2 regions of the Trichocoleus sp. AS-A1 genome follow, and region 1 is predicted to be linked to the other one. Evidence: predicted binding sites of a transcription regulator. Region 1 holds the regulator's gene; the other holds the start of a gene.

What was found. Region 1 encodes HrcA, which represses chaperone genes, less so after heat shock. Its sites were predicted from a motif close to ANTTAGCACTCNNNANTNNNGAGTGCTAANT; they were not measured.
Region 2: the regulator HrcA is predicted to act here: its motif matches at 3,568-3,598, upstream of groL (chaperonin GroEL).

What each region holds. Positions count from the first base shown of each region.
Region 1 covers NZ_JAMPKG010000014.1:136,357-141,976, forward strand. The annotation lists gene NC994_RS13095 (hypothetical protein) at 1-550, opposite strand, end outside; gene NC994_RS13100 (DUF2834 domain-containing protein) at 565-1,251, opposite strand; gene hrcA (heat-inducible transcriptional repressor HrcA) at 1,371-2,483, opposite strand; gene NC994_RS13110 (hypothetical protein) at 2,608-2,799, opposite strand; gene NC994_RS13115 (rhodanese-like domain-containing protein) at 2,995-3,354, opposite strand; gene NC994_RS13120 (DUF3352 domain-containing protein) at 3,485-5,272, shown strand; gene NC994_RS13125 (hypothetical protein) at 5,545-5,620, shown strand, end outside.
Region 2 covers NZ_JAMPKG010000007.1:11,560-17,179, reverse strand. The annotation lists gene psb29 (photosystem II biogenesis protein Psp29) at 1-150, shown strand, start outside; gene trxA (thioredoxin) at 602-919, opposite strand; gene fabG (3-oxoacyl-[acyl-carrier-protein] reductase) at 1,061-1,825, shown strand; gene NC994_RS07205 (protealysin inhibitor emfourin) at 1,960-2,259, shown strand; gene NC994_RS07200 (M4 family metallopeptidase) at 2,305-3,378, opposite strand; gene groL (chaperonin GroEL) at 3,631-5,325, shown strand.

The DNA.
Region 1 (5,620 bases):
TATTGAACCCTCGACGCGCCATATCATCGCCGAGAACGGTCGGAAACAACAGACAGAACAGGCAAAAAGCCAAACTCATGCCATTGACAAAGCGATCGCTTTGGAATTGTTGAATAAACCCTGCCCAATCACCCGCAAGCAAGCCAAATGCTAGCAAGAAAAGCGTGCTGAAATTGAGGATAATACCCGTCCAGCGAGAATCAAAAACTTTCAGCAAGGTATCCTTTTGCCCGGAAAACTCTTGATTCGGTTCCCTCAATGCTAAATAAGGTATTAGGCTAATCACTCCCGTTCCCGCTGAACCCAAAGCAAAAGGCCAGAAACGAATCTTTTGCATCCTCCCATCGACGAACAAAAGACAGCTATAGATGAGTATCCAGATGCCAACTAGGGAAAATATAGAAAGGATAATTGGGTTGACCTGTGTCCACTGACCCGTCAATATATTTTTAATGAGCCTCAGCGTGTCTGGCGTAATTGGCGGTGCCAGCAGCAGAACATAGGAGATAAATCCAGCCCATAATAACCAAAGTGCTGTTTTTCTAGCCATATTTCCATAAAATTTTAATTTCTAGATTGTGCGGGTTGCCGTTCCGTGGAGAAAGCTTCGGCATTAGTTTCTGGTAAGGGAGGACGCAGGCAAAGATAAGCTAAAGCGCCAAACAAAGGAATCAGCACTACTATCCAAAAAAGTGTAGAATTCTTGATTCCCCGACGCGCCATATCATCTCCCAGAAGTGCGGGAAATATTAACCACAGCAGGCAGAAATCCAAACTCATGACATGAACGAAGCGATTTGTCTGGAACTGCTGAATATAATCTGCCCAATTCCCGCCCAATAAGCCATATACAACCAAACTCCCAGCGCCGAATGTTAGCAAAAAACCAAGCCACCGGGAATCGAGTATTTTTAGAAATAAATTCTTTTCTCCGTGAAATTCCTGGTTGGGTTCTCGCAGTGCTAAATAAGGCAACAAAGCAAATGCTCCGACTCCAAAAGAGAACGCCGAAAAAGGCCAAGCTGCTACCTTTTGCTGTTTGCCATCAATGAGCATCAGACAGGCGTAAATCATCGGTACGATGCCCAGAAGATTGAATAGCGCGACGACTAGGGGGTTAATCCCTGTCCATTGACCTGTGGAGAGATTTTTGATGAGTTCAAATGTGCCTGGTTGTTCAGGAGGTGCTAACAGAAAGGCATAGGTAATAAATGCTGCCCAAAGCAACCAAAAGCCAATTTTTCTAGCCATATCAGTGAGGAATGAAAAGCAAAAATTAGAGCTAATCGCAATTAGCCATGTTTATCGTTCGTGGTTCGTGGTGGGCTACCCAATCGCTAATCGCGATTTGCGATTAGCGATTTTCTAAATTAAGCAGGTTGCGTAAGAGCATCCGAGAGATAATCGGCGGCGGCTTCAACGAGTGCGATCGCATTTTCGTACACCATCCGCGTTGGCCCCAAAACCCCCACACTTCCCACGGGTACTGAACCCTGCTGGTAAGTTGCAGAAATCAGCGTACAGGTACGCATCGGTTCTAAAGGATTTTCCGAACCAATCCGCACCGTCACCCGCGAACCAGAAGTGACATCTGAGATAGCCGTGACATCTGGTCTAGGCCATTCAAAGATTAAAGGCCACAGCTGGTCTTGTTCCTCTTCCAATAGATGTATAAGCGTCTGCACTTGCTGTAACTCGGAAAATTCTGGCTGACGCAATACTTCAGCGACGCCACGAACCATAATTTGAGTTGTGGCAGGTTGGGAAGTGCGACGGATCAAGTCGGAAAGCAGATTTCGCAAGGAATCGACATATCGTTGAAATTCTCGGTCTAGTTCGCTCCAGTCTAAAGTTGCCAATTCACTGAGCGATCGCCCCCGCAAGTGGCTATTCAGAAAATTCGATAAAATTTGCAACTCCCGATCTACAATTTCTGCGTCCGGTTGCTCATCCTCCGATTCTGAGAGCGGTAACTCCATTAAGACGCTAGTCGTCTCATAAGAATCCGTCACCACAATCAGCATCACCCTTCCCGGATCGAGCTGCACCAGTTGCAAATGCCGCAAACGATTAGTTCGAGTCTGCGGCATCGTGATCAGGGTAATATAACCGCTGAGCGTTGCCAGAATTTGCGCTGCACCCCGCAACACAGTCTCGAAACTCTGATGTTCCAAGTTCAAACGGTTTGTGAATAACTGCTCTACCTGACGCCCCAAGGCTTCAGAAGGCTTAATTAATTGATCGACATAAATTCGATAGCCAGAGTCAGAGGGAACCCGTCCAGCCGAGGTATGGGGTTGATAGAGCAACCCCGCTTTCTCTAAGACGCCCATTGCATTGCGAATCGTCGCTGGACTGACGCACAGATTATACTCGTCTACCAAAGCTTTTGAGCCGACTGGCTCAGCCGTCGCAATATAGTGACGGACAGTTGCCCAGAGAATACGTTGTTGACGGTCAGTCAGACTTACTTGCCTAGCCATTTAAACGAAAGCCGAATTGGATAGGGTTTTAAAAACAATTGGAAATTCCTGGACTTCTGATGATGAATTTCTCAGTAAGTCCGGCGCTCTTGTCAAGCAAGCAGCCGATTAAATATAGGATAGGTTAAAACAGAATAGCAGATGCTGCCTTCTGCCTGCCGGTTCGCCACACCCAGCCAGTAGAAGCATAACAGCCGCCGAACTTCAACCTTAGACATACCATGACGATCGATCGCAGAGTTAGGACATTATCGCTACCCGTAACTCTAGAGTCCACAGTCTCTATCAGGATTGTCTGTAGTCTACTCGACTGCATCGAAGTTTGTCAGCCAAAACCTCTAAATACTTATTTCGCTAGTAAAAATTAAAACAATATCGTGAACCGTATTTAATTAAAAAATCTAGCCCCAGCCTTTTTCCTTGGTAAGGAAGAGGAGAATTTCTGCCCTCTTGTTGCAGGAAAGGGTTGGGGGAGAGGTTCCAGCTTCAAGATAGTTTTGTACTGGGATCATTAGTATTGGGAAATTGTCGGATCGACTCGGATTGAGTAGGCATCGATGCCACCAGCAATATTTTTGACATTGGTGAAACCTTGCATTTGTAGCCACTGGCACATCTGCACCGAACGGATGCCATGATGACAGAGAACCAGCGTCTCGGTGTGCGGATCGAACTGGGTATGGATTTGGTCAGCCCAGTCGGCAAATTCCGACAAGGGGAGGTTTTCAAAACCCTCAATGCTTGCGATCGCAACTTCCCGGGGTTCTCGCACATCCACCAATTGCAGACTCTTCGGAGAATCGGCAAGACGGCTGGCAAGTTCTTCTACGCTAATCTGGGGAATATCTTGGCTAAAAGATTGAGCAGACATGAGGTTGTGCAACGCTTGAGATTAACTAAGATTTTAATAGTTAGCAGTCCGATGAGCTGAAATAATAGGTTCTGACATCGGGATTAGTGTTCTTAGCTGAATCGCGCTCACCCAAGGTCTACATTTCACCATGAAGCGACGCTCGTTTTTCTACGTTCTAGCAGCTGGCGTTTTAGTGCTGCTGTTAATTGGTGCCGGTGGCTTTTACTGGCTAAGGGCAAACAGCCCCCTCGCCCTTCTAGGAGGTGGGGAGGTGACGAACCCAACTGCCACCATATTTGTGCCGAAACAGGCACCCGTAATGGTGTCATTGCTTGTGAATCCAGATCGGTTGGAAGGGTTGCGGCAGGCTGTAGCGCGTCCCGCGAACCGCAAGCGATCGCGTGCAGAACTCAACCAATTTAAACAAAGCTTACTCGCGAACACGGATCTGGATTATCGCCGAGATATCCAACCCTGGCTGGGGGATGAAATCACGCTGGCTCTCACCAGCTTAGATATGGATCGTACCCGTGACAATGGAGAGCAGCGCGGGCTGCTCCTAGCTGTCACCACCAAAAACCCGCAACGCAGCCGCGAGTTTGTGGATTTGTTCTGGCAGAAGCAAGCAAATGTCGAGACAGATTTAGTCTTTGAAACTTATAAAGGTGTCAAGCTGATTTATAAGAATCAAGAGTCGGTCGTCAAAACTCAAGATGCTGGAAATAAAGGCTTTTACAACCGCGATAGATCGGCATTGCCAAAAGACGCGATCAACCGCGCCTCAGCTCAAAACTCGGTGGCTACCGCAGTGGTTGGCGATCGCTTTGTGTTGTTTGCCAATAACCCTAGGGTGCTGAAAGAAGCCATTAATAATGTGCAAGCGCCCAATCTCAGCCTTAGCGATTCAACTTCTTATCAGCGGGCAATCGAAAGCATCTCTCAGCCGAAAATTGGTCTGACTTATGTGAATCTTCCGTCACTGGCGAAGTTGCTGGGGAATAATTCACCGATGGAAATTAGCCAGACGTATGAGAGTTTAGCGATCGCCATCTCTCCAAAAACTCAAGGATTGCTGGCAGAAACCGCTTTATTAGCGGCTACCGGACAGGAAATCCCCCCGACAACTCCCAGCCTATCTCAACCAGTCGGAGCGTTGCAGTATCTACCAGAGAAAATAGCGATCGCAGCTTCTGGTAGTAACTTAGAGCAACTGTGGACTCAACTCACTTCTGGATTAGATAGCGATGATAGCCTTGTCCAACTGATCGATCAACCCATCGCGAATCTCCAAGCTCGTTGGGGCATTGATTTAAAGCAAGATATCTTTAGTTGGGTGCAAGGCGAGTACGCTTTAGGAATGCTACCTCGTGCCGACCGCAAAGATTCAGATTGGATTTTTGTCGCCGAGAAATCAGCAACGACAAAAGCAGAGGCGGCAATCGATCGTCTAGACGCTGTTGCCAAACAGCAAGGGTTGAGCGTTAGCTCATTTACCCTGGAGAATCAACCGATCTCTGCCTGGACACAACTCACAACCACTGCCGATAAGAATCAGGGTGAAGACCAAGATTCAGTCAAGCTAGAGGCACAGGTGAAAGGAGTTCACGCCAGTATTGGCAAATACGAGATTTTCACCACTTCGATCGAAGCAATGAATCAAGCGATTAAGGCTCCTGATAATTCTCTCGTCAAGAGCGATCGCTTCCAGGCAAACATCACCTCTTTACCCCAGCCAAATAACGGCTATTTGTATCTAGACTGGGCATCTAGTCAGGCGTTTTTAGAGCGTCAGCTGCCCATTGTCAGAGTGGTGGAACTGGTGGCAAAACCGTTATTTAACGAGCTAAATTCGCTTGCCTTTAGCAGCTACGGCAGCGATGACGGGGTTCGCCGCAGTAAAGTCTTCCTCCGTCTAGGTGCTAAGGCTGAGGAATGATTCGCACATCCGAGTAGGGGAAAGGGAATCGGTAATCAGTAATCGCTAAAAACTTCCCGCTTCCCCCGCTGCTGAGTCATATCATGTCCACTAAATTTCCATAATTTCCCGGAACCCCAAGAAAGCTATCTCTTGGGGTTCTTTATTCTTTGGGCTACTGTGTATACACAAGTCTTCTTGAACTGCCAGTCCCGTTTTGCTCGCCAAGCCTTGTTTGTAGTCAGTAAAACAGTTACAACGAACCCAAACGCAACTGAATTTAAACCGAAAAAATGCCCAGCCTCGGCTGTCTAGTTGTCGGTATCGCCTACGAAATTAACGACTCGGTAAATTTTATCGGTGGCAACC
Region 2 (5,620 bases), on a different contig from region 1:
GAGAAAATGGCTCAAATGCAGCTGGCTATGGAAGATATGCTAAAAGCAGATCGAAAAAAACGCGAGCAACGTGGGGATAAAGGGGTTGTGGTGGCTCCTCCCAATAGTTCTCCAGAATCAAGCGTTGCTCCAGGCACTTCTCAAGACTAGGCAACTTGTGTTGAAGCTGAGAAAGCCTTCCGTATGATAGCGATCGCTCATCCGATTCCCTTTTGATGGGCTAAACATCAATAAGTGGTAATGGGTCTTTAGTCATTTGCCAATAGTCATTAGCAACAAACTAATGACTATTGGCAACTGATTTAAGGGTTCGCTTTCTTTAGCTTTGTAGATTACCAACTGCTCTCCAGAAATGAATTTCGGTTTGGCATCTCGGCGGTAAAAATGCAGCCTCCCTTCGCAGCACTTCTCCCAGCTTTCCGAGATATGCACCAAGTTGAAAGATTAGCCCGGAAGTCAAGTTCCGGGCTGGTTTGGCAGCTGACTCAGAAGGCGGTAAGATAGGAGTTCCCGTACATATCCGCGTCTGCGATCGTCAGCATCTGTGGATGCTTTCGCCAAAGAGAGCTATTGGTTACACCCAGATACTGCCGATGTAGCCTTAAACCAACGCTTCTAGGCGCTGGATAAGTTGTGGGGCTGTCAGTACACCCTCAATGCGCTCAACTACCTGACTATTTTTAAATAAAACCAACGTTGGTAGGGCGTGAATTTGATATTGGCTCGCCAAGTTTGGATATTTATCCGTATCAATTTTTACAACCTGTAACCGTTCGTTCATCTGGGCGCTTACCTGCTCCAGGATCGGGACCATCATCTGACAAGGACCGCACCAAGTCGCGTAAAAATCCACCAACACTGGCTTTTCAGACCCAGACAGTAACTCTTGGAAATTGTTGAACTGCTTTTTAGTTGCCATGCGATCAAAGTGTTTTCTGCTCTTTCACGACAATCGTAATCTTTTGGCGTATTGATTCGTTCAGTCCGAGGTACGAATCGACCTAAGATCGTTAGCGCAGTTAAATAACCGCGTTCATAACGGATCGAGAGGAATTTATTGATGGAAGCATTGCCAGAGAGCCAGCAAAGATTGCGCGGACAGGTTGCCATCGTTACCGGCGCTTCACGAGGAATTGGTCGAGCGATCGCCCTAGAATTGGCATCTGAGGGAGCCAGTGTAGCGATTAACTATGCGAGTTCTAGTGGAGCAGCCGAAGAAGTCGTGAGTGAAATTACCGCAGCAGGCGGTAGTGCGATCGCCCTCCAAGCAGACGTATCCAAAGCCGATCAAGTAGACGCCCTCCTGAACACCGTGATGGAGAAGTGGAAGCGCGTTGATGTCTTGGTGAATAATGCTGGAATTACCCGCGATACCCTGTTGTTGCGGATGAAGCCGGAAGATTGGCAAGCCGTGATTGACCTTAACCTCACTGGCGTCTTTTTGTGTACGCGAGCTATCAGTAAGGTGATGCTGAAGCAACGCTCCGGGCGCATTATTAATATTTCATCCGTTGCCGGTCAGATGGGCAACCCCGGTCAGGCAAACTACAGTGCTGCCAAAGCGGGAGTGATTGGGTTTACGAAAACCGTCGCCAAAGAACTCGCCACTCGCGGCATTACAGTCAATGCTGTTGCCCCTGGATTTATCGCCACCGATATGACGAGCAATATCAAATCAGAGGAAATCTTAAAATTCATCCCCCTCGGTCGTTACGGTCAACCAGAGGAGGTTGCTGGTTTAGTTCGATTCCTAGCCGCCGATCCGGCTGCCGCCTATATCACGGGTCAAACGCTCAATGTGGACGGCGGTATGGTGATGGCATAGCGACCATAGCGGCAGAGGACTGTGAGCGTAGTGACGCTCTCCTCGCGGTCGGAGTGGGAAAGAGAGAGGCCGACAAAGAATAACATCCATCACTGCTTACTATGGAGTTAGTCTTGCTCCCTGCGAGGGAAACTATGCGAATTTCTTTTGAACGGACTGGCGGCTTTGCTGGGATGCGCCTGACAAAAGTTTTTGACACTACGACTCTGCCTGCAAATGAAGCAAATCAGCTGCGCCTCCTGATTGACGCAGCTGATTTCTTTGATTTGCCTGCCGCGATCGCTTCCAACACTCCCCAACCCGACCGCTTTCAGTACAAGCTAACGGTGGAAGAAAACACTCAGCAACATACTGTTTTAGTGAGTGAATCCGCCGTACCTGGAAACTTAAGACCGCTGCTGGAATGGCTGATGGCAGCTGCACGCAGAAATTAAAAATGAAGAATTGCCTCTTCCATTTTTAATGCACGCATTTTTAATTTAAATCACTCCCACTTCTTGCCAACCTTTGCGGACTGCATTCTGCTCCTTGGAGCCTTCGCCGTAGAGTTCTCCAGCGACTGTAATGAGAGTATTCGCAGCCCGTTTAAAATTCGCTCTAGAGCGCAGGCGATCGCGTAAAGCGATATACCAGATTTTCCCTGCCTTTTCCCAAGCGTAGCCGCCAATTTCCACTGCTGCTAAATAAAAGGCACGGTTGGCAATCCCTGAGTTAATATGCACGCCTCCGTTATCTTCCAGCCCTTTGTAGCGGTCTTTATAAGTCGCAGGCTGGGGGTCTTTGCCTAGCACTGGGTCGTCGTATGCTGTCCCCGGTGCCTTCATTGAGCGAATCCCAACGCCCTTAACATTGGCGGTAAACAAACCTTCCCCGATAATCCAGTCAGCTTCCTCGGCGGTCTGATTGAGAACCCGCTGTTTTACCAGAGAACCAAAGACATCGGAAAAAGATTCATTCAGTGCGCCGGATTCGCCGTAATAGATTAGATTGGCTTCATATTGGGTGACGCCGTGGGTTAGCTCATGCCCAATCACATCAATCGCCTTGGTGAAGCGTTCAAAAATCTCTCCATCCCCATCACCGTAGACCATTTGGTCGCCGTTCCAAAAAGCGTTGTCATACTTCACGCCAAAATGAACCGTCGAGTCCAAACGCAGCCCTCGATTGTCGATGGAATTCCGCTCGAACACCTGCTCGTACAAGTCATAAGTTGCACCCGATCCGTCGTAGGCTTCGTTGATCGCGGCATCTTCGCTGGGAGGATCGCCTTCACTCCGCACCAAGGTGCCTGGTAGATCGTTGCCATTTTTAGCATCAAAGATGGTACGACGCTTCTCTCCCGCTGATGCTGCGAACGAGATATTTCCCACTGTCAAGCGCCGTCCGCGAAACTGTTCTGACACGGTTAAGGTTTGAAAAGCCCATGCCCGCTGCTCAGGGTTGCCATTCTGGAGAACCTCCTTCAGCATATGAGGAGGAACGATACAACAAATGGGATGAAGTCTATCGCAGCAAGGTTGCAGCCCTACCGCTCTTTTTTTTGGTGAACGCATAAATTATTTCCTTTGTCAAGGACAGAGCATCAAAAAGTGGATGATAAACGCATTCAATCCAATCCGCTCTAGTTATCGAGAATTCGGCAATTTCGTTACAAAAAGTAACTCAAACGTGCCATTGATTGCTCTAGCTGTTTATTATGTACCTCCCCCATATCAGTCGAGGTGAGGACTCTCATCCTCTCGGATTAGCACTCTGTGCCAGTGAGTGCTAAATTGACTAATGGAAGCGCTCTGAAAACCTAAAACATGGCAAAAATCGTTGCATTTAATGACGAATCGCGGCGGGCACTAGAGCGGGGCGTGAACGTCCTGGCAGACGCCGTTCGCATTACGCTGGGGCCGAAAGGGCGGAATGTCCTTCTAGAGAAGAAGTTTGGCGCACCCCAAATTGTGAACGATGGTATCACCGTTGCCAAGGAAATTGAATTAGAAGACCCCCTGGAAAATACAGGCGCTCGACTGATTCAGGAAGTGGCATCCAAGACGAAAGATATTGCGGGTGATGGCACGACGACAGCGACGGTTCTGGCTCAAGCGATGATTCGTGAGGGCTTGAAGAACGTAGCGGCTGGGGCAAATCCAGTGAGTTTGCGGCGGGGAATCGAAAAAACGATCGCCTTCTTAGTGGAGGAAATTGTAGCGATCGCGAAACCAGTGGAAGGTAGTGCGATCGCGCAAGTGGCAACCGTCTCCGCTGGTAACGATGAAGAAGTCGGCAAAATGATTGCCGAAGCGATGGATAAAGTCACCAAAGACGGCGTGATCACCGTTGAAGAATCCAAATCGATGGCAACGGAACTGGATGTCGTCGAGGGGATGCAGCTGGATCGCGGCTACATTTCTCCCTACTTCATCACCGATTCCGAACGGATGGTGGTGGAATATGAAAACGTCCGGATTTTGATGACGGATAAAAAAATCAACTCTATCCAGGATTTGATTCCCGTCTTGGAAAAAGTTGCCCGTTCCGGTCAAGCTTTGCTGATTATTGCCGAAGACATCGAAGGAGAAGCTTTGGCAACTTTGGTGGTAAATAAAGCGCGGGGCGTACTGAATGTAGCCGCCATCAAAGCGCCTGGATTTGGCGAACGCCGCAAAGCGATGCTGCAAGATATCGCCGTTCTCACTGGCGGTCAGCTAATCTCAGAAGAAGTTGGTTTGAGCCTAGATACCGTCTCCCTGGAGATGCTGGGAACCGCTCAGAAAATCACCATTGATAAAGAAAACACCACCATCGTCGCTGGTGATGCCAAGACGGCAGATGTGCAAAAGCGGATTGCCCAAATTCGCAAGCAGCTAGAAGAAACGGATTCTGACTACGACAAAGAAAAGCTGCAAGAGCGAATTGCTAAGCTTGCCGGTGGTGTCGCCGTCATCAAAGTGGGTGCGGCGACCGAAACCGAACTCAAAGACCGCAAGCTGCGGATTGAAGACGCCCTCAACGCGACCAAAGCTGCTGTGGAAGAAGGTATCGTTCCTGGCGGTGGCGCGACGCTGATTTACCTAAGCAAGAAAGTTGCTGACATTAAAAATAGTCTGGACGCCGAAGAAAAAGTCGGTGCTGACATTGTGGGCAGATCTCTAGAAGCCCCCCTGCGTCAGATGGCAGATAATGCCGGTGTCGAAGGCTCTGTCATTGTCGAGAAGGTGCGCGAGACTGATTTGAATATCGGTTACAACGCGGCTACCGACACATTTGAAGACCTGATCGCCGCTGGGATTATCGACCCTGCGAAAGTTGTACGTTCGGCGTTGCAAAATGCCGGTTCGATTGCCGGGATGGTGTTGACCACTGAAGCCCTGGTTGTCGAGAAGCCTGAGAAGAAAGCGGCTGGTGCCCCGGATATGGGCGGCATGGGCGGCATGGGCGGCATGGGCGGCATGGGCGGCATGGGTGGCATGGGCGGCATGGGTGGCATGGGCGGCATGGGCATGATGTAGTCCATTGTTCGCGTCCCCAGCGCCCACAGGTTGAAACCTGAAGCTAAAAAAACAAAGCCCACCTTTGTGGACTGAAAGAAAAGCAGCTTGTCTCAAACGGCAAGCTGCTTTTTTGTAGCGATCGCTCATTGTAAGAGTGTTACAGTATTGAAAAATTATAGGGTTCAAACCTACTTAACTGGGATAATTCCTCAAACTTCTGTTTAATCAGCATTTTAGGAAAATTTTCAGTAAATACTGTTACTTTAGGTAAATCATCGGGAATCTTATATGAAGGTAGTTCCTTAGATATTTT